Regions from separate parts of the Metabacillus sp. KH_069 genome, predicted to be linked through region 2. Evidence: riboswitches for the same ligand, from Rfam matches in the RefSeq annotation. Region 2 holds a riboswitch; the other holds the start of a gene.
The links. Region 2 has a riboswitch for cyclic di-AMP ahead of AC3ISE_RS19340 (dicarboxylate/amino acid:cation symporter). Riboswitches for the same ligand answer to the same signal wherever they lie in the genome.
Positions count from the first base shown of each region.

Region 1 (22,465 bases), 920 kb from region 2:
GTGAAAAGAGAGAGGGTACTGTTCAATGAGCATAGATATTTTCGATAAAATAAATGAACTGTATGATCGAAGACGTGAAGTGGAAATGGGCGGCGGAGATGAGCGCATTGAAAAACAGCATGAAAAAGGAAAGCTGACAGCGAGAGAGCGAATTGATCTATTAGTAGATGAAGGCACTTTTGTCGAGATGAATCCTTTTATTGAGCACCGATGCAATGACTTTGGCCTTAGCGGGAAAAAAGGACCTGGAGACGGAGTTGTCACAGGCTACGGGAAAGTCCATGGGCGGCCAATCTACTTATTCTCACAGGATTTTACCGTTTTTGGAGGAGCACTTGGAGAAATGCATGCCAAAAAAATTGCTGCAGTCATGGATCTTGCCGCGAAAAGCGGAACGCCTTTCATTGGCCTCAACGACTCCGGAGGTGCTAGAATTCAGGAAGGTGTGGTATCATTAGATGGATATGGGCAGATATTTTACCGCAATACCATCTACTCAGGCGTTATACCGCAAATTTCGGTTATTCTTGGTCCTTGTGCAGGCGGTGCCGTCTATTCTCCTGCCATTACAGACTTTGTTTTTATGGTCGAGAAAACCAGTCAAATGTTTATAACAGGGCCTAAAGTGATCGAAACCGTAACAGGCGAAAAAATCAGTTCCGAAGATCTAGGCGGAGCTAAAGTACATAATACAATCAGCGGAAATGCCCATTTTTCTGGCGAAACAGAAGAAGAGGTGCTTTCTCAGGTCAGAAAATTAATCACTTATTTACCTCAGAATAATCAGGAAAAAGCACCAATAATGCCGTTTGAGAATGATTCAGATTATCGTCCGAATCTGACAGACTGCATTCCATTTGATGCTCTCAGGCCTTATGATGTTCGAGTGGTGATTCAAGAAGTGGCTGATGCCGATTCTTTTTATGAGGTGCAAAAGGACTTTGCAAAAAATATTGTCGTCGGTTTTGCAAGAATAAAAGGAGAAGTCGTAGGACTTGTCTGCAATCAGCCAAAGTATATGGCAGGCGGACTGGATATTGATTCTTCAGATAAAGCTTCCAGGTTCATCCGCTTCTGTGATTCTTTCCAGATTCCGATCATTACATTTGAAGATGTAACTGGGTTTTTCCCAGGAATTAAGCAGGAGCACGGGGGAATCATCAGACACGGAGCAAAAATTTTATATGCCTATTCAGAAGCAACCGTTCCTAAATTGACGGTTATTTTGCGAAAAGCCTATGGCGGAGCATATGTTGCACTGAACAGTAAATCCATCGGAGCGGATCTAGTGTTTGCATGGCCGAATGCCGAGATTGCTGTAATGGGTCCTCAGGGTGCTGCGAATATTATTTTCGCCAAGGAAATTGAAAACAGTGATAATCCTGAGGAAACAAGAGCAAATAAAATTGAAGAATACAGGGAGAAATTCGCAAATCCGTATGTTGCTGCAAGTCAGGGCATGGTCGATGATGTCATTGATCCGCGGGATACAAGAATCAAATTGATTCAGGCGCTTGAAATGCTGCGGACAAAGCAGGAGCAAAGACCTGTCAAAAAGCATGGAAACATTCCGCTTTAATACAATTTATGGAGGAAATACATATGGTTAATCAAGAGCGCTTAGTTAATGAATTTCTGGAGCTTGTGCAAATTGATTCAGAGACGAAATTTGAAACAGAAATAGCAAAAGTATTAAAAGAAAAGTTTTCAGCACTTGGTGTTCATGTAGTGGAAGATGATACAACCGGCGTCACTGGACACGGAGCAGGAAATCTAATTTGTACTCTGGAAGCTGTAAAGGACGGAATAGATCCAATTTACTTTACTTCACACATGGATACGGTTGTACCAGGAAAAGGCATTAAGCCATCCATTAAAGATGATTACATCGTGACAGATGGAACGACGATTTTAGGTGCTGATGATAAAACAGGTTTATCGGCGATGCTTGAAGCCGTCCGCGTTTTAAAGGAAAATAACATCGCACATGGAAAAATCGAATTTATTATTACCGCCGGTGAAGAATCTGGCCTTGTAGGTGCAAAAGCTTTAGATGGATCTCAAATCACTGCAAAATTCGGTTATGCATTAGACAGTGATGGTAAAGTCGGCACAATCATTGTAGCAGCTCCAACACAGGCTAAAGTAAAAGCAGCCATCTTTGGCAAAACGGCTCATGCCGGTGTCGCTCCTGAAAAAGGTGTATCTGCGATTACCATTGCAGCCAAAGCGATAGCAAAAATGCCTTTAGGCAGAATTGATCAAGAAACAACAGCTAATATTGGCCGTTTTGAAGGAGGCACGCAAACAAACATCGTTTGCGATCATGTGAATATCTTAGCTGAAGCAAGATCTTTGGTTCCTGAGAAAATGGAAGCTCAAGTGGCGAAAATGAAAGAAGCTTTTGAGAGCGTTGCTGCTGAAATGGGCGGACGAGCTGAAGTGGACATTGAAGTGATGTATCCAGGATTTAAATTTGGCGAGGGTGATCATGTTGTGGAAGTCGCTAAAAAAGCGGCTGCAGCAATCGGACGCACAAGCGAGCTTCAAACAAGCGGCGGAGGCAGTGATGCCAACGTGATTGCCGGATTTGACATTCCAACCGTAAATTTGGCAGTAGGATACGAAGATATCCATACAACTAATGAAAAGATGCCGATAGAAGAGCTTGTGAAAACAGCAGAACTCGTTGTGGCTATCATTGAAGAAGTAGCTAAAGGCAAATAATCCAAAAAGAATGGCAGGCGCAGCGATTGCTCCTGCTGTTTCTTATTTAGAAAATAGAGGTGTCATGCATGAATAAAAGAGAAAAAGCAACGTTTGCGGGAGGATGTTTCTGGTGTATGGTCAAGCCGTTTGACGAGCAGCCTGGAATCATTGAGGTTGTTTCAGGCTATACAGGCGGAACCTTGGAAAATCCTTCTTATGAACAAATTAAGACAGGTGAAACAGGCCATCGTGAAGCTGTCGAAATTACCTTTGAACCTGAAGTATTTTCATATCAAAGACTGCTCGAGTTATATTGGCCGCAAATAGATCCGACAGATGACGGCGGACAGTTCTTTGATAGAGGAAGCCAGTACCGTACAGCCATTTTTTATCACACCGAAGAACAAAAGCAAAAAGCAGAAAAGACAAAGCAGGAAATTGACGAAAGCGGCCGCTTTAAAAATCCGGTTGTCACTGAAATCCTGCCTGCAGCACCTTTTTACCCTGCAGAAGAATATCATCAAAAGTTTTATGCTAAAAATCCGGAGAAGTATAAGCAAGAAAGAGAAGAGTCAGGAAGAGAAGAATTTATTCAGAAAAATTGGAAGAAGTTAGCCCTAAGCCCTTTGCCTTTAAACAGGTGAGGGGCTTTTGAATGTGCTGATAATAGTTTGTTAAAGAGGGCAGCGGGGTACTTTCCATATTAAGGAGAGGTGATCAATATGAATACATTTAATGAAAGCGCCATCGCTTCCTATGTGAAAACGAGAGCGGAGGAGAATTGCAAGCTTCTGAAAGATGACGAAATGAACGAGCTTGAAAAGGGCAAAATATTGGGCAGAATGGAAGCTTACAATGAGTTTCTTGAACGGTTTGGGTTTGATAAGGTTGAGTGCAAGTGAAATAGATTTAGATTAAAACACACCATTCATTGCTGAATGGTGTGTTTCGCTTTGATAGGGAAATCGTGCCCTCAAAAACCGTTTCTCGGTTTTAGAGGGTAAGAAAGCGAAGGAATCGAACCCTCAGTAAGAGAATTATACCCATAAATATAGATAGTTGTAAGCAACTGGGAGAGGGAGGGTGAACAAGAGATGCATGAACGGATTGAACTGCTGAAAGAAAAAGCTGATGATTCTTCCATTCCCGGAAATTCTGATTGTATAAGAAACCCCCGGCAGCAACGCCGGGGGCAGATTATTTTTATGCACTTGCTTTCATCACTTCGTTCGCTTTAATGCGGTTGTATTTTCCTTCTGATTTTGACATGACAATTGCAGCCAATGTATTTCCAACTAAGTTTACTACCGTGCGCGCCATGTCCATGATGCGGTCAACTCCGGCAATAAAGGCGAGTCCTTCTGCCGGTATTCCAATGGTTCCAAGGGTAGCAAGCAGGACGACAAAGGATGTGCCCGGAACGGCAGCCATACCTTTAGAAGTGACCATCAAGACTAAGATCAGCGTTAATTGCTGTACGATTGTCAACTCGATGCCGTAGACTTGTGCAAGGAACAAGGCAGCGATTGCCTGATAGAGCACAGATCCGTCAAGGTTGAAGGTGTAGCCAATCGGAACGACAAATGAAACAATTCCTTTAGGGCATCCCATTTTTTCAAGCTTTTCCATAATGCGGGGGAGGACGGTTTCAGAGCTGGATGTACTGAATGCCAGCAGGAGCTCGTCCTTAATGTAGCGCAGGAGTGAAAAGATATTAACCCCTGCCCATTTGGCAACTGCACCTAAAACAACGATCAGGAAGAAGATCAGGGCAGCGTATACCAGCAGAACTAATTTGCCTAGAGACAATAAAGAATCGATCCCGAACTTTGACACGGTTACTCCAATCAGAGCAAACACACCAAGCGGAGCGACTTTCATCACAAGATTTACTACGTGGAACATCGCGTGCGAGACGCCGTCAAAGAACTGAAGAACAGGTTTTCCCCGTTCGCCGATGGCTGCGACCCCGAGCCCAAACAGGACTGAGAAAAAGATAATTGCAAGCATGTCTCCTTCAACGACAGATTTAAAGAAGTTTGTCGGAACGATATGAAGGAACGTTTCGGCGACCGATTTTTCACTTTGCTCCTCAGACGTATCGACATACTGCTGGATATCTGTCTTTTGAGCAGACTCAAGGTCAACACCTTGTCCAGGCTGGAAGACATTTGCAAGCAATACGCCAAGAACAATCGCAACTGTTGTAATGATTTCAAAATAAAGGATTGTTTTGCCGCCAAGCCTTCCAACGTGTTTTCCATTGCCTGCTCCGGCAACACCGACAATTAAGCTGGAAATGACAATAGGAATGACGATCATTTTAATTAACCGGAGAAATAAATCACCAAGCGGCTGCAGGAACGCTGCAACACGCGGATCGTTAAACCAAATAACACCTGCCAAAATCCCTAAAATCAAACCGATGAAAATTTGGGAAGCCAGTCCCAATTTAAATTTCTTCATGTATGAACCCCCTCTAAGTTGTCTGAAAACACAAAAAAAGACCGTTCTTAAGAAAGAAAGGTCTTTAATTCACTAAAGTTCTTTCTCTCAATAAAGCACACGAGGTTAACTGTCGGATTCGGGATTGAGAGTTCCCTGCCTTTGTTTAAAGGATTCACCCCAAGGTAAATGGATTACCAATTGCATGATTCCCCCGTTCTGGATAGATTAAGCTTGTTATTCATTTGTTCAGTATAATAAAAAACACACAAGATATAATTTACTCTGACAAACAGCAGCTTGTCAATCTTTTTATGCTGAATGGCCGTGTTTACTGCTGTTATGGTAAACTTAAGATTAACAACAGTCTGGAAAGAAGTTGAACGGAAATGAAAGAGCAAAGCGGGCCAAAAGTGATTCTTCATGTGGATATGAACAGCTTTTATGCATCTGTTGAAATGGCATTTGAACCCGAACTCAGAGGAAAGCCGCTTGCCATTGCAGGAAATGTTGAAGAAAGAAAAGGAATTGTGGTTACCTGCAGTTATGAGGCGAGGGCTAAGGGTGTAAAAACGACCATGCCGCTTTGGCAGGCGAAACGGCATTGTCCTGAACTAATTGTGCGCAAACCAAACTTTGACCGTTACAGGAAAGCCTCGAAAGCTATGTTCGATCTTTTGCGGGAGTTTACCCATTTGGTAGAGCCCGTTTCAATTGATGAAGGTTATATGGATTTAACGGAATTTTTAAAGGAGGGCAATCCTCTTCAAATCGCAAAGACCATTCAGGACAGACTGATGGAAGAACTTTTGCTGCCTGCTAGCATCGGCGTCGCACCTAATAAATTTCTCGCCAAAATGGCATCCAATATGAAAAAACCGCTTGGCATCACAGTACTCAGAAAGCGGGAACTGGGTAAAACGCTTTGGCCGCTTCCTGTAAGCGAGATGCATGGGGTTGGCGAAAAAACAGCGGATAAATTAAGAACAATTGGCATTCAAACAATAAAAGACCTTGCAGATGCAGATGCGATCGGGTTAAAGCAGCTTCTCGGAATTAATGGAGAGAGGCTGAAAAAAAGAGCGAATGGAATCGATGACAGAGAGGTAAACCCTGACTCTATCTATGATTTTAAAAGCATTGGAAATTCAACTACATTATCAAAAGATACGACAGAGCCGAGAATTCTTTATGAAACACTGAACCGCCTGTCACAATCGGTAAGCAGCAGAATGAAACGGAAGGATGTTCTCGGCACGAAAATCTTCACGACAATCCGCTATTCTGACCGAAGCACATTTACCCGAAGTAAAAAGCTGAACAACCCCATTGCAGAGAAAGAAGATATTCTTACACATGCTAAAGCTCTGTTTGATAAACATTGGACAGGTGAACCGATCCGGCTTCTTGGGATCACATGCCAGGATCTCGTTCAGAAAGAGGAGGCTTATAAGCAGCTGGATCTTTTTTCTTTTCAGGAGGATGCAAAAAAAGAACCGCTTTACAAAACCATTGAAGATATTAATAGAAAATATGGCGGCAGCATGGTGAAACGCGGGATGAAAGTGGACAAATCAGAAGATGATAAGACAAGCGGCACAAGTTTTAATAAAGATTTTTTAAGGGAATGAGCAAGGCGCTTTACTTGATAAAAGCAAGGCTCCTGTGTTATTTTACATGAAGAATCCATGTGCATGTATACATGAGCTCTGTCTATTAAAAAATTGATTGAGAAGGGAAGTATTATAATGTCAAAACAGCAAATTGGCGTCATCGGTTTGGCCGTCATGGGCAAAAACCTCGCTCTTAATATAGAAAGCCGCGGTTATTCCGTATCGGTTTATAATCGTTCTTCTGATAAAACAGAGGAAATGCTGAAAGAAAACAGCGGAAAAAATCTTGTTGGTACATACAGCATTGAAGAATTTGTTCAATCACTTGAAACTCCCCGCAAAATTTTGTTAATGGTCAAAGCGGGCTTTGCAACAGATGCTACTATTGAACAATTGCTTCCTCATTTAGACAAAGGGGATATTTTAATTGACGGCGGAAACACGCTTTATACAGACACACAGCGCCGGAACAAGGAGCTTGCCGAGAGCGGCATTCACTTCATCGGCACCGGTGTATCCGGAGGCGAAGAAGGGGCACTTAAAGGACCATCCATTATGCCTGGCGGACAGAAAGAAGCATTCGATCTAGTAAAACCTATTTTTGAAGCGATTTCTGCAAAAGTTGATGGAGATCCATGTACTACATACATCGGTCCTGATGGTGCTGGCCATTACGTGAAAATGGTTCATAACGGCATTGAATATGGGGACATGCAGCTGATTTCAGAAGCTTATTTTATTTTGAAAAATGTTCTTGGTCTATCTGCAGAGGAATTACATGAAGTATTTGCAGACTGGAATAAAGGTGAGCTTGACAGCTATTTAATTGAAATCACAGCTGACATCTTCACGAAAACAGATGAAGAAACAGGCAAGCCGCTAGTAGATGTTATCTTGGATACTGCAGGCCAAAAGGGCACTGGAAAATGGACAAGCAAAAGCGCTCTTGATTTAGGTGTTCCGCTTCCGATTATTACGGAGTCTGTATTTGCACGCTTCATTTCAGCCATGAAGGATGAGCGGGTGAAAGCAAGCAAAATCTTATCAGGACCTGCAGCTGTTTCTTATGAAGGCGACAAAGCAGAACTGATTGAAGTTGTGCGCAAAGCTCTTTATATGAGTAAAATTTGTTCTTATGCACAAGGCTTCGCTCAAATGAGAGCAGCTTCTGATGAATATAAGTGGGACCTTCAGTATGGTGACATCGCGATGATTTTCAGAGGAGGCTGCATCATCCGCGCTGCATTCCTGCAAAAAATTAAAGATGCGTATGACCGTGATGCAAGCCTTGCAAATCTGCTTTTGGATCCATACTTTAAAGAAATTGCTGAAGGCTACCAGGGAGCACTCCGCAAGGTCTTAACGGTTGCGATTGAGCAGGGAGTACCAGTGCCTAGCTTCTCAGCTGCGTTATCTTACTATGACAGCTACCGTACAGAAACGCTTCCTGCCAACCTTATTCAGGCGCAGCGTGACTACTTTGGAGCTCATACGTATCAGCGTACAGATAAAGAAGGTATTTTCCATACAGAATGGATGTCTAAATAAGCAAACAAACACGGTGCCCTCTGGCGCCGTGTTTTCATTTGGCTCTTTCGTAAACTGCTAGAGATAGCTAGTAAAATCGGGTTATGGATTTTTTGCATTCCATACGCCGACTAAAAGAGCACGTCTGAGACCTTATTTCGCGTTAAATAACGATAGCAAATCAGCAATTAATCCGAACACAGCCCTTTCATATATGTTTTCACCTTGATGTTTCCGGGTAAAAAAGAAACAGAATGAGAGAACGGGGTGAAGTCGGATGCTTTATTTGCTTGCCATATTATTGCCGCCAGTTGCGGTGCTTTTTGTCGGAAAACCATTTCAGGCTCTGCTGAATTTGATTTTAACTTTGATCTTTTATATTCCCGGAGCCATCCATGCGGTACTAGTTGTGAAAGATGCGAAGGCAGATAAACGAGCGAAAAAATATGGCACTCATTATTAATAGATACAGCCGGGCATGTAAGCGGATGCCCGGTTTTTTCATGAATTCAAATTGGTTGACGATTGTCGTTGGAGCGCGTATATTTCATTAGGTACACGAAATAAAAAGGCGGGATCACATGTCTGCAATTACAACGGAATTACCTATTGAAAAAAACGATCATGGATTAGCCCACGAAACAAAGATTGTTTTATTATGGAGCTTAACCGTCTGGCTTGTCGTCATGAACACCACGATGTTCAATGTTGCGCTGCCAAGTGTGTTAAATAACCTTAGCTTATCATCTGGAACAGCATCTTGGATTGTATCCGGCTATTCGATTGCCTTTGCTATTTCCACTTTGACATACAGCCGCTTATCCGATTTTATTCCGATCGCAAAGCTGCTCTCTATTGGTTTAATGCTGCTTGGAATCTCATCCATTATCGGGTTTTTCTCAAACAATTTTTATATGCTTTTAACTGCCCGTGTCCTTCAGGCTGCAGGAGCCGGTGCTGTTCCTGGTCTTGCGATGGTTCTTGCAGGAAAATATATTCCCATCTCAAGACGGGGAAAAGCAATGTCTCTTATCTCATCTGCTGCCTCGCTTGGATTTGGTCTGGGTCCTGTTATAGGGGGAGCCATTACACAATATTTAGGCTGGCATTATCTATTTTTGATCACAGGATTTGTTATCCTGCTATTGCCGCTCTTTCAAAAACTTTTGCCGAAAGAAGATGCGAAGCAAGTGCATTTTGATTCTTTAGGAGGCTTGTTGACCGGAATTGGTGTTACAGGCTTGCTGCTGTTTTTATCAACTATGTCAATTCCATTGCTTGCCGGCACAGTTATTCTTTTATTTATTCTCTGGAGACATATTCATAAAGTCGACATCCCGTTTGTCCAGCCGTCCCTTTTGCGCAATCGTCAATATTTAAAATTAGCAGGAGTCGGGTTTTCGGCTTTTATAGTTCATTTTTCAACACTGTTTTTAATGCCTATTATTCTCACAGTTATTTTTGAGAAGGATCCGGCAGCCATTGGAATGATTATCTTCCCCGGTGCGATTTTGTCTGCAGTCGCAGCTCAGTTTATTGGCCGCTTGATTGATAAGTTCGGAAATCTTCCGCTCATCTTTTTTGGTCATGCATTTTTATTGATTTCAACTGTTATTTTGGTGTTTTTCTCAACCATTTCGCCTTATGCGATTTTAATTGCCTATATGTTTATGAGCACTGGTTTTTCAAGCTTGACATCAAGCATTGCAAATGAGGCTACCCGCATTCTTCCGGAAAAAGAAATTGGAGCGGGAATGGGGATGACACAGCTTGTTCAATTTTTTGGGGGAGCGTTCGGTGTTGCCCTCTCCGGTCTGTTTATTGAATGGCAGGAGGGACTATCGCCTAAGCTGATTTATACCAATATTTTTGCAGGACTTGCCGGATTAATTGTATGTTCTCTTGCCGTATTTTTTATGTATTTTCTCAAAAGCAAAAAAGATTTTAACAAGTAAAAGCCCCTCAGCTTAGAGCGGCTTTTTTTTTGCGCAATAAAACGCCTGGATTGTTCCAGGCGTTTTATCATCTTATTCTACAATATCTGTAATTGGCCACCAGTGAAAGCCGTCTTTTTCAAGCATTTCATCTGCTGCTTTCGGTCCCATAGAACCGGCAGCATAGTTAGGAAACTCTGCTTTAGCTGATTCCCATGTTTTTGAAATGGTATCAACATAGCTCCATGAGAGAGAAACTTCATCCCAGTGCGTGAAGTTTGTTGCATCTCCGCGCAGGCCATCATAAATCAATTTTTCATACGCTTCAGGTGTATTGAATTGATCAACACAATTGCTGCAGTAGTCAAGCTTGATCGGCTTTACATAGGATCCGCCGCCTGCTTCTTTTGCATTCAGATGAAGGGTAATTCCTTCATCAGGCTGAATATGAATCACAAGCAGGTTTGGATGCTTGCTGTCAACATCATTTGAATACAGGTTCATCGGCAAATCTTTAAATTGAACAACAATTTTTGTGGATTTCGCGGCCATTCGTTTTCCTGTACGGATGTAGAATGGAACACCTGCCCATCTGAAGTTATCAATCATGACTTTGCCTGCTACGTATGTTTCTGTATTGGATTCCGCATCTACGTTGCTTTCTTCACGGTAGCCGGGAACCGCTGTTCCTTCAGATTCGCCTTTGCCGTATTGTCCGCGTACGAAGTAATCAGGAACATCTTTTTCCGTCATCGGGCGGAGGGCACGCATGACCTTCACTTTTTCAGAACGGATTTCATCAGTTTCGAGCTTAATTGGCGGCTCCATTGCAAGCAGGGCAACCATTTGCATTAGGTGATTCTGAACCATGTCCCGAAGAGCGCCGGAATTTTCATAGTAACGTCCGCGGTCTTCAACACCGAGCACTTCGCTTGAAGTTACCTGGATATTTGAGATATATCGGTTGTTCCAGACAGATTCAAACAATGCGTTTGAGAAACGGATCACTTCTATATTTTGGACCATTTGTTTTCCTAAATAATGATCAATCCGGTAAATTTGATCTTCAGAAAAAGCTTCGCGGATTTCATCATTTAATTCCTGTGCAGAAGGCAGATCATGTCCAAACGGTTTTTCAATCACTAGACGGCTCCAGCCATCTGTTGCCGTTAATCCTTCTTTTTTTAGATTGCGCGCAATCGTTCCGAAGAATTCAGGTGCCATAGCCATATAGAACATGCGGTTTCCCGGAATTTGATACTTGCTGTCCATATCGGAGAGGATCCCTTTTAACTCTAAGTACGAAGATGGATTTGTCACATCAAACGGATGATAATAAAAGTGTGATGCGAACTCTTCTAGCTCTGATGATTTCTTGATCGATGATTGAATCGATTCACTGACATTCGAGCGGAATTCATCATTTGTCCACGGTCTTCTTCCTACACCGACGACTGCAAAATCAGCATCAATTTTCTTGCTGCGGTACAGGCGGTAAATGGAAGGGAAAAGCTTGCGTTTTGCAAGGTCTCCTGTTGCCCCGAATATTACAATTACTGCTTTTGGTTTTTGTTCCGTATTCATGTATTGAACCTCACTTTATATCAGCCGGATTTATTAAAAAAGTATGTAACCTGTTCAAGTACTTAATTTTAATGCTAAAAATGAAGTAAATCAAACATTTAAGATTATTTTCATACATAAGTAGTATGAACCAATTGATTGCAATCCATAAATCGGAAAAAAAGATGAAAGATGAAATGAAAATTGAAAAATAGTTCAAAAACTACTTGTCGCCGGCTATTTTCTGATGTACGATAATTATGAAATTAAATTTAAAAAACATTTCATAACTTGTGGGGTGCAAAATGAGTATCCAATTAAAAGGCGTCAGCAAATCTTATAAAGCAGGAGAAGTAGAGGTTGCTGCACTCAAAGAGGTAAGTTTAACGATCAGCCAGGGTGAAATTGTCGTTATATTGGGTCCATCAGGATCAGGGAAGTCTACACTGCTGAATGTCACCGGAGGAATTGACCGGGCTGATAAAGGAGAAGTGGCTGTACAAGGATTGCAGCTTCATCAGTTAAAAGATAAAGAGCTGACAGCTTACCGGAGAGATCACGCAGGCTTTATTTTCCAATCGTACAATCTGATTCCATCTCTGACGGTCAGGGAAAATGTTGAAGTCGGCTCTGAAATCAGCGGGTCACCGCTGCCGAAAGATGAAATTCTTAAAAAAGTGGGGATGTATGACCATCAGCATAAATTTCCGCACCAATTAAGCGGAGGAGAACAGCAGAGAACAGCGATAGCCCGTGCCATCGTCAAAAACCCAAGCATTTTGTTTTGCGATGAGCCAACAGGTGCCTTAGACGAAGAGACAGGTAAAAAGATTCTGTCGCTGATTCAAGAAGTGAACCGCGCTTATCAAACCACGGTTCTGATCATCACTCATAATCCAGGTATTGCGGATATGGCACATACCGTTTTGAAAATGAAAAGCGGCATGGTCATTGAAACGATAAAAAATGAAGAGCCAATCGAGGCTGAGCAGGTGAGATGGGTATGAAAATCCGTAAAATGGCTGTGCGAGGGATGCGGCAAAAGCCTTTGCAATTTTCAGGAGCTGTTTTTCTACTAGCCATAGCTGTCATGCTGTTTGTCATGCTTTCAAGCTCGATGGCACTGATGGATTCGAGTAATCAATTATTCAGAAAAGACTATAAGCAGGAAGACTTTCAATTTGCTGCAGGCGAAAGGCTCACAAATGGGCAGATGGATGACCTGGAAAATAAGTTTAATCTTGATCTAGAGGAAAGATCCTGGCTTGATGCTGAATGGAAAGAAGGGACTACAGTCCGGTTTCTGTCTCTTCAAAACAGCATGAATCTGCCCTATGTTGTAGATGGAACGCTCCCTGATGAAGAAAATGAAGCTGCGGTTACGGCTGCTTATGCCAATCACCACAGTCTTGATATCGGCGATCAATGGAAAGCCGGCGGGAAAACTTATACTGTAACGGCACATGTGCACTTGCCGGATTACATTTACGGCGTACAAAATGAAAACGATCTGTTTTATGATTCCAAGACTTTTGGTGCAGCATTAATAAGAAAAGCTGATTTTCCGGAAAATCGTCAGGCGCCCGTCTACTACACAGGTCTTTTCAAAAAAGAGGAGCAGCAGACGGCTGAGCTGAAAAAAGCCGTTTCGGCCGTTGTTCCTGTCACAAAATGGACAGATGCTGAGGATAATATCCGGATTTCATATATTGATACAGAGATTGAATCGAATCAGTCATTTGGAACGGTTTTGCCCTTATTTATCGGACTGCTTTCCTTATTCATCGTCGTCCTGATTGTTAAAAGGCAAATTGAGCTTCAGGCTAAACAAATTGGCACTCTTTTAGCATTAGGCTATACACCAAGAGAGATTACTTCTTCCTTTATGGTATACCCTCTTGCTGTTTCTGCTGCCGGCTCAGCCGCTGGAATGGCAATTGGCATACTTGCTTCAAAGCCAATGACAAGTCTGTATACGTCTTTTTATAATCTGCCGATTTTAAAAAGCTTTGCCTTTGATCCGTATACCCTTGTGCTTGGATTAGCAGTGCCGGTTATTGTCATCGGAGCAGCCGGTTTCTTTACGATCCGAAAGACGGCTATAAAACCGCCTCTTCAGCTGCTGAATACTAGACCTGCCTTTTCAAAAAAAGGAACCGTCAGCCTGTCAAAAAGACTTTCCTTTAAAGCTCGTTTCCGATTGAAAATGCTGATTGGCAATCCGTCGAAAAGTTTCGTTCTATTCATCGGAATTCTTTTCTCAGCTATCCTTCTCACGTTTGGATTCATTTCGATGAACTCTATGAATCAGCTTCTGAAAAAGACTTATGAGGATGCTTATCGGTATGAATATGCAGTCTATTATCAGGATTTAAAAACCAATGAAATGACGGGCGAAGACAGTCCGTTTACTGTTTCTGAAGTAACCCTTAAAAGCGGGGACAAAAAGGATGCAAAAACGCAGCTCTATGGAATAGATGCGGATACCTCCATGCTGAAGCTGATTGACAGCAGGGGAGCCGATTTGAATCAAACCTTATCAGACGGAGCTGTTGTCACACAGACGCTGGCTGCTGCAGAAGGTCTGCAAAAAGGGGATTCCGTTACTATCAGCAATCAGTGGACGGAGAAGGAACAATCCTTCAAAATCACCGGCATTGCTGAGATATTCATTGGCCACGCAATCTATCTGCCAAGAGAAGAAGTAAATAGTTTCTTAGATTTGGAGAATACGGCGTACCTTGGAAAATGGACGAATGAAAAACCGGAGGAGAACCTAAACGAACCCATTACAATGATTGAAGACAAACAAGCAATGAAAAAGGTGTTTGAAACCCTGCTTGAGCCTACAAAATATTCAGTCGCAGTCATCAGTTTATTTGCTTTTATAATCGGATTGGTCATCATTTATTTAATTACAAGCCTGATCATGGAAGAAAATACAGTCAATATATCATTGCTTAAAGTCATGGGATATAAGCAAAAAGAAATCTCATCCGTTCTATTAAATGTTTACACTCCCATTGTGATCATTGGCTATATTCTGGGAGTTCCTCTCGCTTTCATCAGCTATAAAGGGCTGATGGCTTCCGTTTCCGAATCAACAAGCTTTTCCCTGCCGATTGAAGCGGAACCGTTCATGCTTATAGCCGGATTTGTAATTGTCTATCTTGCTTACTGGACGTCTCTGCAGCTTTCAAAACGGAAAATCAGAAACATATCGCTTCAGGAAGTTTTAAAGCGTCAGGAATAGAAATGAGAAAAAGGCACTGATTTTGGTGTCTTTTTGTCGGTATAAGCATCTTACTGGCAGGGTGATGGTTCACTTTAAGAAGGCTTCTTACTCATCAGGAGTTAATTCAACTGTTCTATTCTTCTAATAGGCGCGGTAATCCAAGTTTCGCAGGGGACAGTGAGTTTTTAGATCAACGCATGAAAGACACGGGGAACTAATTGTTCTCTGCTCATATAGTTTCTTATAGGAATTCCCTTTTCATTCTTCATATTTTCCTCTAAGTCATGTATTCTAAAAGATAAGAAAACTGGACGAGGTGAAGCCATTTTGGATCTGCTGTTTTTAGGAACGGGTGCAGGAATGCCCGCAAAAGCAAGAAATGTCAGCTCAATCGCACTCCGTCTTTTAGAGGAGCGAAAAGCTGTCTGGCTGTTTGACTGCGGAGAAGCAACGCAGCATCAAATTTTATATACAACGATTAAACCGAGAAAAATCGAGAAAATTTTTATAACACATATGCATGGAGATCATATCTACGGTTTGCCGGGATTTTTGGGAAGCCGTTCATTTCAGGGCGGGGACGAACCTCTGACAATCTATGGTCCAGCAGGAATTAAAGAGTATGTTCAAACATCCCTTGAGCTTAGCTTTACCCATTTAAAATATCCGCTTGAAATCGTTGAAATTGAGGATGGTTTTGTTTTTGAAGACGAGCAGTTTACCGTTCAAGCAAAGAAGCTGGAACACGGGGTTCCTTCATACGGTTACCGGATTACCGAAAAAGATGCTCCCGGAATGCTGCTTGTGGACAAATTAAAAGAAGCAGGTGTTGGGCCGGGTCCTGTTTATAAAAAATTAAAAGATGGCGAAACCGTTCAATTAGAAGACGGCAGACTATTATCTGGCGCTGATTTCCTTGGAGCCCCTAAAAAAGGCAGAATCGTGACAATATTAGGAGATACGAGAACGTGTCCGCAAATCGTGGAGCTTGCAAGAAAAGCAGACTTGCTTGTCCATGAGGCGACGTTCGGAGAGGAAGATGAGCTGCTTGCATCCCAGTATTTCCATTCCTCCACAACCCAGGCAGCAGCTGTTGCTTTAGAAGCAAATGTAAAAAAGCTGGTTCTGACTCATATCAGTGCGCGCTATCAGGATGATGATAAGGGCACACTTTTGCACGAAGCAGCCTCAATCTTTAAAAATACATTGGTTGCTGACGATTTTTCATGTTTTGAAGTGGAGAGAGCACATGACTAAAATTATTTATGCTGTCCGGCATTGTCAGGCGAAGGGGCAGGCTTTTGATGATGAGCTTACAAATGAAGGGCTCATCGATGCTCAAAAACTTGCCTGTTTTTTCAAAGGACTTGAAGTGGATACGATTATCTCAAGTCCTTTTCTCCGTGCTGTTCAAACGGCAGCACCGCTTGCCGAAAAGAAAAAACTTGAACTGAATCTTGATGAACGTTTGTCTGAGCGAGTAATGAGCGGAAAGAGTATGGAGGATTGGAAAGACAGGCTTAAGGATACATTTGACGATCTATCTCTTTCATTCGAAGGCGGGGAGTCCAACCAATCGGGCATGGAGCGTGTTCATTCTCTTCTAGCCGAGATCGCGGCTGCAAAGGAAAATCATACAGTTCTTGTCAGTCATGGGAACTTAATCACTCTGCTGCTGAAATCTTTTGAAGATACTTATGGATACGATCACTTGATGAGCATGACGAATCCCGATGTGTATAAAATTACGCTTAAACAAGTTGGAGAAGCAGACATTCAGAGAATATGGAGTTGACAAAGGAGAGAAGAGCAGATAGAATGATCATATCAAATCGTAATTATTACGTTTTATGATTTTTATAGGAGGAAACATGATATGAGAGTGAACGTAACCCTGCAATGCACGGAGACTGGTGACCGTAATTACATCACAAAAAAGAACAAACGAAATAATCCAGACCGTCTGGAATTGAAAAAATATTCACCAAGACTTAAAAAAGTGACACTGCACCGCGAAACAAAATAACGAATGAGGGAGGAACGGCATCACTTTTTGATGAAGTTCCTTTTTTCTTGCCTGAAAATAGCGAAATACTTCAGATTATTTCCCTCTTATGTTAAAAGGAATACGGCATAAATTCCTAGAATATAAAAATAACAGGAGACATTTGAAGAATGGGGGGATTTGGTGAATAAATACAAAGTATCCTTAGGTTTATTCATTTGTTTTGGTCTGGCCTTTGTTATTTGGTCGATGACAGAAATATCACAATCCTTCGATGAGCCTCTTGAAGCGCTGCAGCATACGAAACATGATATGGAAGTTGTCATTCCAGCCTATAAAATAAATGATGAAGCTCTCTTCTTTTTTATTGACCAAAAGAAACATTTAGGAACGGCCTTTTTAAAAGAAGGAATTTATGGCTGGAAAGCGGGTTCCATCTCAACGAATCCGCTGGCAGATCGTCCTGCAGAAAGTGAACTTTTAAATTATCATTTCTATGGAAACTCTATGATTTATGGCCTTCTCTCTGATGAGAAAGGATCTCTGGAAGTAAAAATAAACGGAGCCGAAGCACGCACGCTCCAAGTAGGCGGCATGCTGGAGCAGGAAATTGCCAAAAAATACAATCTGCAAAATACGGTCCTTTGGTATTATCAGCAAGATGAGCTGGTTCCCGGGGGAGGAGAGGTGAAACTGTTTCAGGATAAAGTGAAGGTTGTAGATGAAAAGGGGTTTTAGCAGAAGGGAAAGAGGGGCTTTTGAAGCGCCTTTTTTTTGACTTTTGCTTACCGGAACATGATAAGAGGTGCTGCCCGTGCTTTTTGTTTTGAGATGCCTGAAATTCGGGTACAAGTCAAACCAAACAGTTTAAAACAGAAAGGAGAAATTTGATGCCTGAAGGGCCAGAAATCCGCCGCGCAGCCGATCAAATAGAAAGGGCTCTGCTTGCTTTGCCAGTCGGTGAAGTGTTTTTTGCATTCGACCGGCTCCGGGAATATGAAGCTTTTTTTACAGGAGCCAGAGTCAAAAAAGTGGAGACCAAGGGGAAAGCCATGCTGATTCGTTTTGATAATGGCTATACGATTTATTCCCACAACCAGCTTTACGGGAAATGGGTGATCAGATCTTCTTATTCTTATCCTAAAACCAACCGTCAGTTGAGGCTTGCTATACATAATGAAAAAAAATCAGCTCTTCTTTACAGTGCATCTGAGATTGAGGTGCTAAAGGACTGTGAAGTATCAGAACATCCATTTATCTGCAAGGCAGGACCAGATATTTTGAATGATGAAATAACCTCCAAACAATTATATGATCGCTTTCAGGAGAAAAGATTTTATCGCCGGAAGTGGACTTCGCTGCTTCTGGACCAAAGCTTTATCGCGGGGGCAGGCAACTATTTGAGAAGCGAAATTCTGTATGTTTCCGGCATTCATCCTGATTATCGGCCAGTTGATTGTACAGATGAGCAATTGCGCAGTGCCTCAAAGGCGATCATTAGCCTCACCCAGCAGTCCTACAGAAGTCAGGGCATTACAAATGACTTGGAGCTTGCTCTGAAACTGAAGGAGCAGGGAGAAAAGAGGTCTGAATACCGTCACTGGGTTTTTAACCGGGAAGGAAAGCCTTGCCGCAAGGATGGAACGGAGATTGAGAAGATGATTGCCGCCTCAAGGCGATTATATTTTTGTCCTTTGTGCCAGAGGAAAGATTAAGATGGATGTGTTAAAAAAAGCAGCCATGACGGCTGCTTTTCAGTTATAAGCTCAATAAATTCTTACCAGCCGCGTGAATATTGCTTAGGTGCTTCAATCTCCGCTCCAAGCTCAACTGCTGCTGTACGGGGCCAATATGGATCGCGAAGAAGGGCGCGTGCAAGGAAAACCAAATCTGCACGTCCGTTACCCAGAATCTCATCTGCCTGTATTCCTGATGTAATGAGTCCCACTGCACCAGTGTCAATCCCTGCTCCTTCGCGGATGCGCTCGGCAAATTTCACTTGATAGCCAGGGAACACTTTAATTTCAGCAGGCACTAGAGCACCTGAGCTGACATCAATTAAATCAACCCCCTGTTCTTTCATCCACGTGCTGAATTCCACATAATCTTCCACATTTAATCCTTCCGTGTGATAGTCTGTCGCGGATACACGGACAAATAATGGACCATCCCAAACTTCTTTTACAGCCTCAATCACTTCATGGAGGAAACGGTAGCGGTTCTCTTTGCTTCCGCCGTATTCGTCTGTCCGCTTATTGGAAAGCGGCGAAAGGAACTGATTAATTAAGTATCCATGCGCCCCGTGAAGCTCAATAATATCGAATCCGGCTTTTTTAGCTCGGATGGCTCCGTCTTTAAAAGCCTGAATGGTTTCTTGGATTTTCTCTTTTGTCATTTCAACAGGTGTTTTGCTTTTCTCGTTGAAAGGAAGAGCAGAGGCGGATACAATTTCGCCCTCAAGAACGGCTTTTCTTCCTGCATGTGCAAGCTGAATGGCTGTTTTTGCCCCGTATTGCTTCATGCCGTCTACAAGCTTTGCAAGACCCTCTACATGATCATCGCTCCATATCCCTAAATCCTGAGGGGAAATTCTTCCTTGAGGAGTGACTGATGTTGCTTCAATCATGATCAGTCCGGTACCGCCGACTGCCCGGCTGATATAGTGCGTCATATGAAAGTCTTCGACCATGCCGCCTTCTCGGTGAGAAGAATACATGCACATTGGAGACATCACGATGCGATTTTTCAGTGTGACATTTTTAACGGTGTATGGTGTAAATAAATGATTTTTCATTTAGCTTTGCCTCCCTGAAGTGAATTTCATAAAAAGTATAACAGCTTTATATCCATACTTCATTTAAGTTGCCTGACACCCTCTTTTAAAAATTGTGAAAATTCTTTAGAATAGAATCAGCATCTATTTAAGGAGGTCTCATCATGAATTCAAAATGGCAATCAAAGCAGCAGCTGACGGAACTATTAACAGGCCTAGTGAACCTTGCAAGCGTTACAGGTTCAAAAGATGAGATTGCACTTGCCCAGCATCTTTATTATGTGCTCAATGATTTTCCTTATTTCAAAGAAAATCCGGACTTTCTGCAGCTCCATCCCTTGGCTGATGGAAGGTATTTTCTGACTGCCCTTGTAAAAAGCGAAAAGCAGACAGACGAAACTGTAATGTTACTAAGTCATTTTGATGTGGTTGATGTAAAAGATTACGGTCACCTGCAGCATTTAGCGTTTCATCCTCACGAGTTAACGAAGGAGCTGCTGAACACTGCTGATCTCCTGCCGCCTCATGTTAAAGAAGATATCGAGACAGGCGAGTGGCTTTTTGGCCGCGGCACTATGGATATGAAAGCGGGTCTTACGGTTCAGCTTGGAATGCTTGAACGTGCAATGAATGGGGAGTTTGAAGGGAATCTTCTTTTGCTGACCGTTCCTGACGAAGAAGTGAATTCTGCGGGAATGCTCGGCGCGGTTCCTGTTTTGACAGAGTTGAAAAACCAATTTAACCTTTCATACCGGGCATGTGTAAATTCTGAGCCCATGTTTTCTAGATACCCAAACGATAAAAATTATTATGTATATAGCGGTTCAATCGGCAAAGTGCTTGCGGGATTTTACTGCAGCGGAGTCGAAACTCATGTAGGAGAGCCTTTTTCAGGATTAAACGCAAACCTTATGGTATCTGAGCTGAATAGGCTCCTTGAACTGAACGGGCGCTACAGCGAAAAAGTCGATGACGAAGTCACACCGCCGCCGATGAACCTGATGCAAAAGGATTTAAAGGAAGAGTATTCGGTGCAAATTCCGCACGAAGCCGTTACGCTTTTTAATATTTTAACAATGAAACGCAGCATGCTTGAACTGCATGGCATGCTCATGAGAACGGCCGAACAGGCGGCAGATAATATTGAGCGCTTTTATGATAAGAAAGCGAAACATTACAGCCAGTCTATATCCTTTACACCCGCATCATATAAGGTAACCGTTATGTCCTATGATGACCTGCTTAAATACGCCGTGATGAAAGTCGGAGAGGCTGAAGTGAACCGGCATATTCATTATTTAAAAGCGAACCGCGGCGATCTGGATGATCGTCATTTCACAAATAAAATCGTCTCTGGCTTATCCGGGTTGTGCAAGGAGCTTGCGCCTTTGATTGTTGTATTTTACAGTCCGCCGTTTTATCCATCCGTTTCATCAAAAGAGGATGAATTTATTCAGGGCATTCTTTCAGAAGTTCAAAGCTACGCGAAAGATCAGTTTCAGATTTCACTCAAAAATCAGCAGTATTTTGCCGGACTTTCCGATTTGAGCTTTCTGCAGATTAAAGAAAGCGAAGAATCCATTCGTGAGCTGACAGACAATATGCCGATTTACGGGGACCATTATCAGCTTCCTCTTGAGGAAATCAAAGCACTGAATATTCCTGTTTTAAATGTTGGGCCGTTCGGAAAGGATCCGCATAAATGGACGGAGCGTCTGCATCTCCCGTATTCTTTTGAAACGTGCCCTGAGCTTCTTTCTTTTACACTAAAGAGGATATTTGAAAAGAAATAGGTGAAAAAAAATGAAGTGTGAGCGAGTTGAAATAAAGAATTCCCGGCAATTAACATTGATCGGGAATTTTTATCCTGCATCGTCAAATGCCGTCATCATTATGTGCCACGGTTTTACTTCAGATAAGTCTTCCCGCGGAAGGTTTGACCGGTTTGCGCTGCGGTTTCAAGCGTCAGGCTTTCATGTTCTTGCGTTTGATTTCAGCGGCTGCGGGGAAAGCGATGACGATTCACTTACAATGGCTAAACAAGCAGATGATCTGCAGGCTGTACTTGCGTTTGTAACACAAAAAGGCTTACATAAAATTGCTCTTTACGGACACAGTTTAGGGAGCAGAATCTGTTTGATGAGCTATTCTAAGGACATTCAGACAATGGTGCTTACCGGTGCTTCGACAGGCGGGACGGTATATGACTGGAACGAGCATTTTACACCGGTGCAAATGAAAGAACTGAGGGAAACCGGGAAAATAACACAGCTGCTGACAAATGGCCCGAGAAAGAAAGTGATCATTGAGCAGCAAATGCTTGATGACTTTGAACAGTGTGATCAGAAAAAACTGCTGTCTGCCATATCGTGTCCTGTCTTAATCATTCATGGCAATCATGACGGGGAAGAAAAGATGCTATCAGAAAAATCGCGGGAAGGAATGAAGTTTCTCTCAAAGGAATCGAAGCTTGTTATTATAGATGGCGCAGCTCATAGTTTTATGGGGTATTTGGACGTTGTGGAAGAGCTCTCGATGGATTGGCTTTTGCAGCATGTGAAGGCCTGAGGATGGGAATAGCTGATTTTATTTTATGAAGGTTTCTGCGGTGAATTACTTACGGCATCGCGTTCTGCCTGAAGGAAAAAGTACTTTTTAAAT
Region 1 is NZ_CM174460.1:2,900,214-2,922,678, reverse strand. It holds gene mce (methylmalonyl-CoA epimerase) at 1-29, shown strand, start outside; gene AC3ISE_RS14670 (acyl-CoA carboxylase subunit beta) at 32-1,579, shown strand; gene AC3ISE_RS14665 (M20/M25/M40 family metallo-hydrolase) at 1,603-2,727, shown strand; gene msrA (peptide-methionine (S)-S-oxide reductase MsrA) at 2,796-3,353, shown strand; gene AC3ISE_RS14655 (hypothetical protein) at 3,432-3,611, shown strand; gene gltT (glutamate/proton symporter GltT) at 3,913-5,175, opposite strand; cyclic di-AMP (ydaO/yuaA leader) riboswitch at 5,255-5,399, opposite strand; gene AC3ISE_RS14645 (DNA polymerase IV) at 5,544-6,785, shown strand; gene gndA (NADP-dependent phosphogluconate dehydrogenase) at 6,903-8,315, shown strand; gene AC3ISE_RS14635 (YqaE/Pmp3 family membrane protein) at 8,572-8,757, shown strand; gene AC3ISE_RS14630 (MFS transporter) at 8,876-10,249, shown strand; gene zwf (glucose-6-phosphate dehydrogenase) at 10,322-11,812, opposite strand; gene AC3ISE_RS14620 (ABC transporter ATP-binding protein) at 12,097-12,798, shown strand; gene AC3ISE_RS14615 (ABC transporter permease) at 12,795-15,044, shown strand; gene rnz (ribonuclease Z) at 15,354-16,283, shown strand; gene AC3ISE_RS14605 (histidine phosphatase family protein) at 16,276-16,821, shown strand; gene rpmG (50S ribosomal protein L33) at 16,903-17,052, shown strand; gene AC3ISE_RS14595 (hypothetical protein) at 17,215-17,769, shown strand; gene nei (endonuclease VIII) at 17,922-18,746, shown strand; gene namA (NADPH dehydrogenase NamA) at 18,809-19,825, opposite strand; gene AC3ISE_RS14580 (M20/M25/M40 family metallo-hydrolase) at 19,969-21,597, shown strand; gene AC3ISE_RS14575 (alpha/beta hydrolase) at 21,608-22,372, shown strand.
Region 1: it holds a riboswitch for cyclic di-AMP, as region 2 does, so the genes downstream of both, gltT (glutamate/proton symporter GltT) here and AC3ISE_RS19340 (dicarboxylate/amino acid:cation symporter) in region 2, are expected to answer to the same signal.

Region 2 (9,294 bases):
TCTTTCATTATCACCAGTCATCATGACAACGTGGAGGCCAAGATGCTTCAATCTTTCAACAGCTGATTTTGACGTTTCTTTGATCGTATCTGCTACGGCAACAAGACCCATCAGTTCGCCATCAATGGCGGCAAGCATCGCTGTTTTACCTTCTGACTCCAAATGCTGCATTTTTTCCAATACAGCTTCAGCACTTATTCTGTACTTATCCATCAGCTTCTTCGTTCCCACAAGAACCTGCTGATTGGCAACCTTTGCTCTGATTCCATATCCCGGAATCGCTTCAAAGTCAGCCGCATCACTAAGTTCTATCCCTCTTCCTGTCACCCCATTTACAATCGCCTGAGCAAGAGGGTGCTCTGATTGCTTTTCAGCAGAAGCCACAGTCTTTAAGAAGTTCTCCTCTTCTATTTCTCCTACAAGATGAACATCCGTTAACTCTGGTGTGCCTTTTGTAACTGTACCTGTTTTGTCTAAAATGATGGTATCGACTAGATGAGCCGTTTCTAAATGCTCGCCGCCTTTAAACAAAATACCGGCTTCAGCTGCGCGGCCTGACCCTGCCATAATGGATGTCGGTGTTGCAAGACCAAGTGCACAGGGACAAGCAATAACGAGTACGGCAATCGTTTTTTCCAATGCACCTGCGAAATTGCCGGGGTCGATCCAAAGCATCCAAATAAGAAAAGTCACAGCTGCAATTCCGACTACGATCGGGACAAAAATGCCTGAAATCTGATCGGCCATTCTTTGAATCGGAGCCTTTGATGTTTGCGCCTGTTCTACAACCTTAATGATTTGGGCTAAAGCTGAATCACGCCCAACCTTTGTAGCTTTTATTTTCAAAAAACCATTTTTATTAATTGTAGCTCCAAAAACCTGATCTCCAGCTGTCTTATCTACCGGTATACTTTCACCTGTCAGCATGGACTCATCAAGAGCGGATCTGCCTTCATAAATCTCTCCATCAACGGGAACCTTTTCACCAGGTCTGACAAACACGATATCACCCGCAGCAACTTCTTCAAGAGGAACTTCAATTTCCATTCCATCTCTTTCTATTCTTGCTGTCTTGGCCTGCAGCCCCATTAATTTTTTAATGGCTTCAGATGATCTGCCCTTCGCTCTCACTTCAAATAACTTCCCGAGCAGAATAAGTGTAATCAGCACCGAACTCGTTTCAAAATAAAGCTCTGGCATATGCCCATTATGCCGGACCGACTCAATTGTTAGGTAAAGACTGTAAAAATAAGCAGCGGACGTTCCTAAAGCTACGAGTACATCCATATTCGCGCTTTTATTTTTTAGCGCTTTGTATGCACCGACATAAAACTGTCCGCCAATAACAAATTGAACAGGAGTGGCTAATAGCAGCTGGAACCATGGATTCATGAAAAGCTCAGGCACATACATCCAAGAAGTAAAGGAAAAGTGGCCAACCATTGACCAAAGGAGCGGAATCGAAAGAATGGCAGACACGATAAATTTCCTTTGCTGTTTTTGGATCTCTTTAGCTTTTGTATGGGCGGAATCCGTTTCATTTTCTTTTTTTAAGCTTGCTCCATATCCGAGCTTTTCAACGCGCTTGATCATATCCTGCGGCGCAACAATAGATGGATTGTATTCTACGGATCCTGTCTCAAGTGCGAGATTGATTGTCGCTTCCAAGACCCCATCAAGCTTGCTGAGTCCTTTTTCAATTCTTGCTGAACAAGCCGCGCATGTCATCCCGGTAATAGTAAATTCGGCTTTTTCAGATACCACCCCATAGCCTAAATTTTCTATCTTTTGACGGATCATTTCAGGCTCCGTCTTCTCTTTATCAAACGTTACAGTGGCTTTTTCGAGTGCAAGGTTTACGTTTGCTTTCTCTATACCATCCATTTTGTTTAAGCCTTTTTCAATTCTGTTTGAGCAGGCTGCACAAGTCATGCCAGTAATCTGAAATTGGGTCTCCTTTAGATTGCTCATTTCGAATCCCTCCATATACCGCATAGGGGTATATTTTATTGAAAAGAAAGCGTGCCGATGATCAGCACGTTTCTTTTTTTTGATTATAGAAAGTATAAAATTTGGCGCTTCAATGTCCAGCTCCTCGGCCAGAACGGGTCCGCAAGTATTGGCATAAAGCGCCTTTTCTGTTAGATCCTTTTCTGTCATGCCTGCGCTAAACGGGCGATTCTGCTTTTCTAATTATTCTACCTCGTAGCCCTGGTCATCAATTGCTTCTTTAATGACAGCTACATTCACTTCGTTCGGGTTGTAATCTACATCAACTGTTCCTTCGTTTAAATCTACCTTGACCGATTTGACCCCATTAAGTTCGCCAACACTGCCTTCAATTGCTTTCACACAATGATTGCAAGACATTCCCTGAACGTTTAAAGTAACATTTTCCATCTAAAACACTCCTCTATTATTATTTCATTAATCGTTTAACCGTAACTAAAACTTCATCAATAACCTCTAGATCGCCTTCTTGAATGCGTTCAACTAGACAGCTTTTCATGTGGCCTTCTAAAAGCAGCTTGCTGACGGAGTTCAAAGCAGATTGTATGGCTGATATTTGTGTCAGTACATCATCGCAGTAAGTATCTTTATCAATTAATCCTTTTACTCCGCGGATCTGACCTTCAATTCTGTTTAATCGCGTGACAAGATTTTTCTTAACCGCGTCTGAATGATGGCTTTTTCGATCCGATCCTGGAACATGACAGCTTTCTGGTTCATTCATATTTTCAACCATGCCATGCACCTCCTTGTTTATACTTTACCATACCCCCCTACCCTATGTAAAGAGATAAAATTCAGATTTATTTATTTTTTTCATCCTTCCATTTATATCCCGTGCCCCAAACGGTTTGAAGGTGATCATCTATTGGAAACCCGGTTTTTCTCAGCTTCTCTCTAAGATGACGGACGTGGGAATCAACCGTACGATCCTCCGTATCTGCATCATACCCCCAAATGGAATGAATCAAATGTTCTCGATTAAACACTCTGTTTCTGTTCTTTAAAAAGATGCCCGCCAGCTGAAATTCTTTAGGCGTAAATAAGATAGGCTCACCTTTATAGCTTGCCTCCTGACTTCGTTCATTCCATTTAAGTCCCTTGTATTCCACAGCATGATTGTTTCTAGTTCTTCTTAATATCGCTTCTATTCTTGCCAATAATTCCATTTCATTAAAAGGCTTCGTAATATAATCATCGGCACCTGTCTGCAGTCCTTTTACAATGTCTTCTTGCTGATCTCTTGCCGTCACCATGATGATTGGAACATCTGAAAAGCTTCTGATTTCTTTACACACTTCAAAACCATTCATTTCAGGCATCATCAAATCAAGAATAATAAGTGCCGGCTCTTCATTTAAAACATGGTCTACTGCGTTTTTTCCTGATAAAGATTTTATGCACGAATACCCCGCTGGAGCAAGGTACAGCGCAAGCAGATCCAGCATCAGTTTTTCATCATCTACAAGCAAAATCTTTTTCATCGTTTAATCCTTTCTAAAGCAAATGTATATGGACGTTCCTGAACCAAGCGTACTTTTCGCCCGAACGGTGCCGCCCTGAGCCTCCACTATTTCCTTTACGATGGCAAGACCCAGACCTGTTCCCCCGCTGTGGCGTGATCTTGATTTATCCACGCGGTACAGTCTGTCAAATACATACGGGAGATCTTCCTCGGGAATTCCAATTCCTTGATCCGAAATAACGATTTCAATCTTTCCTTCATGGTCAAGCAGCTTGACTGTAATGGAGGTCTCTTTTTCAGAATAATGGATGGCATTGTCCATAATATTGAGAAGTACTTGTTCAAATCTTGCCGGATCTATTAAATGCTGAACAGAATAATCCGGTAAAAGAAAATTCACTTTCCTATTTTCATTCATTAAGATGGGATTCATCTTTTCAATCGTTTTTTTTATAAATAAGACGAGATCCAGTTTCTTTTTTTCAATCTGAAAAGAATGATGATCAAGCTTAGCGAGTTCAAACAGCTCACTCACAAGCTTTGATAAATGCTCTGTCTGTTCCCTTATAATATCTAAATATTTTGCCTGATCAGCACTTGACAATTCAGGCCTCTGTGCAACATCTGCATACCCTTTAATATACGTGAGGGGGGTACGCAATTCATGAGCAATACTTGCTAAAAATTCATTTCTCTCCTTTTTTAAATGAGATAAATCATCAGCAAGTTTTTGAATGGACTGTCCAAGCTCCCCAAGCTCATCGTTTCTCTGCATATGAAGCTTAACTGTAAAGTCCCCCTCGCTCAGACGTTCAGTCGCACGTTTCATGGAGAGCAGCGGTTTTGTCACGATTTTTGATAAAAACACAACGGCAATGATGGTTAAAATAACAGATACGGTTCCGATAAATATGAAATGATCATTCAATCTCGCAATCATTGATTGAAGAGATTCTGTTCCCTTAAACATATAGACGAACCCGGTTGTTTCACCATTCTTTTCTATTGGACTGACAGACCAGATGAAAGGATTGTTTTGCCAGTTGGAAAGAGCGTCCATTTCTTCCTCACCACGGGCATTGACTGTCTTCTGCATGAATGGATGAATCTCTTTAGAAGAATGAAGAATTTCTCCGTTTTCATTTGTAAGGACAACATCTGTATCTGCTTCGGATTCCATTAAAATCACATGCTCCATTGTCGTTTCATCATTATGCTTGTTCAGGACATCGCGGTGGCTGTTGCCCCTTGTCTGGAGGGCGGCCACCTCCTCATTTACCCGTGTATTGACCAGGCTTCGGTATAAGAATAAAAAAAGGCATGTTTCTACTATAAGAATGATTGTAAAAAATAATAGTCCTATCTTTATGGCCAGTTTGTTCATATATGACTCCTTGAAAGGACCAGTACCTGTCTCGGTCCTTCAGCATGATAAGTTTAACAGTACCAAATACTTGTGCATTTTTGGTGCAGAATTAGAAAAAATGCTTCAAAAAAAGCGGCCTATGTCAGGCCGCTTTGATTATTAAGATAATTTCTCTTCCATATCAGGAATTTTGTAATCGCCGTGTTTCTTTTCTGTTTCTGCTACAATGACTGCACAAGCTGCATCACCAGTGATGTTGACTGCTGTACGGGCCATATCAAGCAAACGGTCGATACCGATGATTAAGGCAATACCCGCTACTGGAAGACCTACAGAGTTTAAGACCATCGCTAGCATGATCAGTCCAACCCCCGGTACACCAGCGGTACCAATCGATGCAAGAACAGCTGTAAGAACGACAGTAAGCAATTGCGTAATAGATAAATCAATATTATAAACTTGAGCAATAAAGATTGTTGCTACACCCTGCATAATAGCCGTTCCATCCATATTAATCGTTGCGCCAAGAGGCTGAACGAAGCTTGAAATCGGCTCTGGCACTTTCAGACGCTTCTGCGCCGTTTCCATAGATACAGGAAGGGTTGCATTACTGCTTGAAGTACTGAAAGCTACTGCCATTGCAGGAGCGAAATTCTTAAAGAACCAAATTGGACTTTGTTTTGCCAGGAAAAGAATGGATGATCCGTAAGTGACGATTGCATGAATCACTAGAGCCAGCAGGACGACACCCATGTAGAGTCCCATTGCTTTAAGAGCGTCTAATCCCTGGCTGCCGACAGCAGTTGCGATAAGACCAAACGTACCGAATGGAGCAAATTTCATTACGACGTTTACAAGGTACATCATTAAATCGTTTCCTTGTTCAACGACTTTATATAGCGTACTCGCTTTCTTGCCGAGGAACGTAATTCCAAGTCCTACAAAGATTGAGAAAATGATGATTTGAAGCATATTTCCGTCAGCGAATGCTTTAATAGGATTCGTAGGAATCATATTTAAGAATGTATCAGCAACGGATGGAGCTTCTTTTGCTTCATATTCAGCAGACTTTGTATCGAATTCGCCTACGTTTCCAGGCTGAATTGTCAAGGCAAGAATTAATCCGATTACGATAGCTACAGCTGTCGTTACTAAAAAGTAGGAAACAGTTTTCACTCCAATTCTCCCCAATTTCTTTGGGTCGCCCAACCCTGCAACTCCCAGAGTAATAGAGAAGAAAACAATTGGCACTACAAGCATATTAATTAAGTTTAAAAAGATTTTTCCAAGCGGAGTAAACAGGAACGTGTCTAACTGTTTAAATAAATCCGGAGCCGTGATATTAAGGATCAGACCTACGATGGCACCCAGAATGAGACCAATGATGATTTTCGTTGCTAGTTTCATATAAAACCTCCGTAAAATAAGAATAATAGAAAGATAATGCTTTATTCCCAAAAAAGCGGGATGGAGAAACATAAATGTGAGAGTTTTTTGAAAAATACAAAAAACCGCGAGAGAATTCTCGCGGTTAGTATTCGTCAATTTGAATAATTATGACTTTTCCACAGATGAGTCTCTCCAGTGCATACGAGGTTAGCTGTCGGATTCGGACGAAGAGTTGTCCTACCTAGTACTTTAAGGATTCACCCCAGTGCATGAGCACAGTTCGGTTCCCCCGTTCCCGTTAAGGATTAAGCGTATATTTATTAAGTTATACTACTATTCTAAATAAAAGATCCTGTTTTGGCAAACATCAAAATTTGCCTTTTGTTGGATTTAAACATAAAATTTAGCAGAAAACGTTATATTTTAAGGAGTTTTAAGCAATGAAAAGATGGATAAAAAATTTTTCCCTGATAGCATTAGCGGTCTTAATTCTATCATTTGCAGGGTTTTATATATGGTCCCAGCAGACATATAAACCAACAGAAAACCTTTACAATTCGACAAATATCCAAAAGAAAAACAACGTGAATGGGTACCTGCTTTTTGAACCGGTGAATCAGAAGACCGAAACAGGCATTATTTTTTATCCAGGGGCGAAAGTAGAGCCTGAAGCCTACGCCTATCTTGCTGAGCAGCTTGCACAGAGAGGATATACAGTTGCTATATCAAAAATGCCTTTCAACCTGGCCATTGCAGGAATCAACAAAGCCGACAAAGTCATTAATGAGCACGGTGACATTAAGAAGTGGTATATCGGAGGCCATTCACTTGGAGGCGCGTCAGCTTCTATTTATGCCTATAACCACCAGGATACACTCAAAGGACTCTTTCTGCTGGCAGCCTATCCTGCTGATTCCAGTGACTTTTCCGGGACGGACTTTCCGATTCTGACGATTTATGCCGAAAAAGACGCCCTGACAACTCTTGCAGATATACAGGAGAAAAAGCATCTGCTTTCAGAGGATACATTCTTTTACCGGATTAAAGACGGAAACCATGCACAGTTCGGAATCTACGGGGAACAAAAAGGCGATAAAAAAGCGGACATTAATGTCTTTATCCAGCAGGATCTTGTGGTTAATGAGATTGACCGGTGGATTATGATGAATCAGTAAAAAAATAGAGTTTCCAGGCTTATTTATGTTCGAATCAGATAAAAAGAAACAGCGGCTCGTCTGACGGGGTCGGTTCAAGGTGCAAAACATTAAAACAACATCATAAATAACACATCATAAAACACGCCAATTAGCAGCATAATTGACGTGTTTTAGATTCAAAGAATTTGCTGAACGACTTGCCTCAAACTTTAAGGAGTTCGCACTGCAAAACCCCATTTGCACCCCTTTTTATGCCATTTAACAAAAAAGCTGCACCTCAGCTAAAAGCTGAAAATGCAGCATCACACAATAACCTTGTTTTACTTAGTCGCCTCAAGGAACTCCTCTGCATCTTCTACAGTTAGAGCGACTGCTTTTTGCCAGAAATCTTCTTTTGTCAGATCCACTCCCAAATGCTTCATCGCGAGATCTTCCACCTGAATGGAACCCGTATCTTTAAGGAGAGCAATGTATTTTTCCTCAAACGCAGTCCCCTCTTCAAGCGCTTTTGCATAGATTCCAAGCGAGAATAAGTAGCCAAATGTATACGGGAAGTTGTAGAAAGGCACTCCTGTAATATGAAAATGGAGTTTGGATGCCCAGAAATGCGGGTGATATTCTCCTAATGCATCACAGTACGCTTCTTTTTGCGCCGCCTCCATCAGCTCGCTGATACGTTCAGCGCTGACCATTCCTTTCTTACGCTCCTCATAAAACGCTGTTTCGAAAATGAAACGCCCGTGAATGTTCATCAGAAGGGCAACACTGCGCTGCACTTTGTCTTCAAGCAGGGCCAGGCGTTCTTCTTCCGTTTTTGCTTTTTTCACAGAAGCATCTGCGACAATCATCTCTGCAAATGTTGATGCCGTTTCCGCCACGTTCATGGCATAGCTGCGGTTAAGCGGATGAACGCCTGCCATTGCATGCTGATGGAAAGCATGGCCAAGTTCATGGGCCAGTGTCGCAATATTCGAAGGCGTTCCTGAGAATGTCATAAAAATGCGGGACTGGTCGCTTTCTGGGAAGCTTGTGCAGAATCCGCCCGGCGCCTTTCCAGTTCGATCCTCAGCTTCAATCCAGCGGTCTTCAAACGCTTTTTTCGTGAATGTTGTCAGCTCCTCGCCAAAATTGCTGAACTGATCGAGAATAAATTCTGCTCCCTCCTGATAGGTGACCTTTGTCTCTTTCCCGCCAACCGGCGCATCAAGGTCATACCAGCTGAGTTTATCCACACCAAGAAGCTCTGCCTTTCTTTTTAAATATTTTACTAGAGACTGCTTATTTTCAGAAATAACTTTCCACATGACATCAAGCGTTTCGCGCTTCATTCTGTTGATTTCAAGCGGCTCGCTAAGGACGTCTTCCCATCCACGCTTCTCGTAAACATTCAATCTGAAACCTGCAAGATGGTTCAGCGTCTGGGCAAATAAATCTGCCTTGCTTCCCCATGCCTTTTCCCACTCTTCAAACACAGATTTGCGGACTTCACGGTCTGCACTGGAAAACTTATTGGCAGCCTGGCCGACAGAAAGTTCTTTTACTTCCCCATCTTCTATAAAAGGAATTTTCACAGTCGACACGAGGGTGTCATAGAACTGTCCCCATGCATGATAGCCGTCTACGGACAGAGCATTGATAAGCGTCTCCTGCTCCATCGGTAATTTATTTTTTGCTTTGTTTCTGCGTTCAGTCAGCACATAAGCAAGCTCAGAAAGACTTTCTGTCTCTATAAGTTCTTCCCATACTTGATCCTCCACTTTTACAAGCTTCTGATCGAGACTGGCAAGAGCATTTTGAAACTGAGAGCTGAGCTTCGTTACTTTTCCTCTGAGCACAGCAGCGTGTTTATCCGTTGTATCCTGAGCCTGCAGACAGCCTACAAAAGCACCGGCCTGTCTCACTCTCTT
Region 2 is NZ_CM174460.1:3,826,840-3,836,133, forward strand. It holds gene AC3ISE_RS19315 (heavy metal translocating P-type ATPase) at 1-1,971, opposite strand, end outside; gene copZ (copper chaperone CopZ) at 2,194-2,400, opposite strand; gene AC3ISE_RS19325 (metal-sensitive transcriptional regulator) at 2,420-2,746, opposite strand; gene AC3ISE_RS19330 (response regulator transcription factor) at 2,814-3,494, opposite strand; gene AC3ISE_RS19335 (sensor histidine kinase) at 3,498-4,859, opposite strand; gene AC3ISE_RS19340 (dicarboxylate/amino acid:cation symporter) at 5,001-6,248, opposite strand; cyclic di-AMP (ydaO/yuaA leader) riboswitch at 6,412-6,552, opposite strand; gene AC3ISE_RS19345 (alpha/beta fold hydrolase) at 6,671-7,405, shown strand; gene AC3ISE_RS19350 (M3 family oligoendopeptidase) at 7,708-9,294, opposite strand, start outside.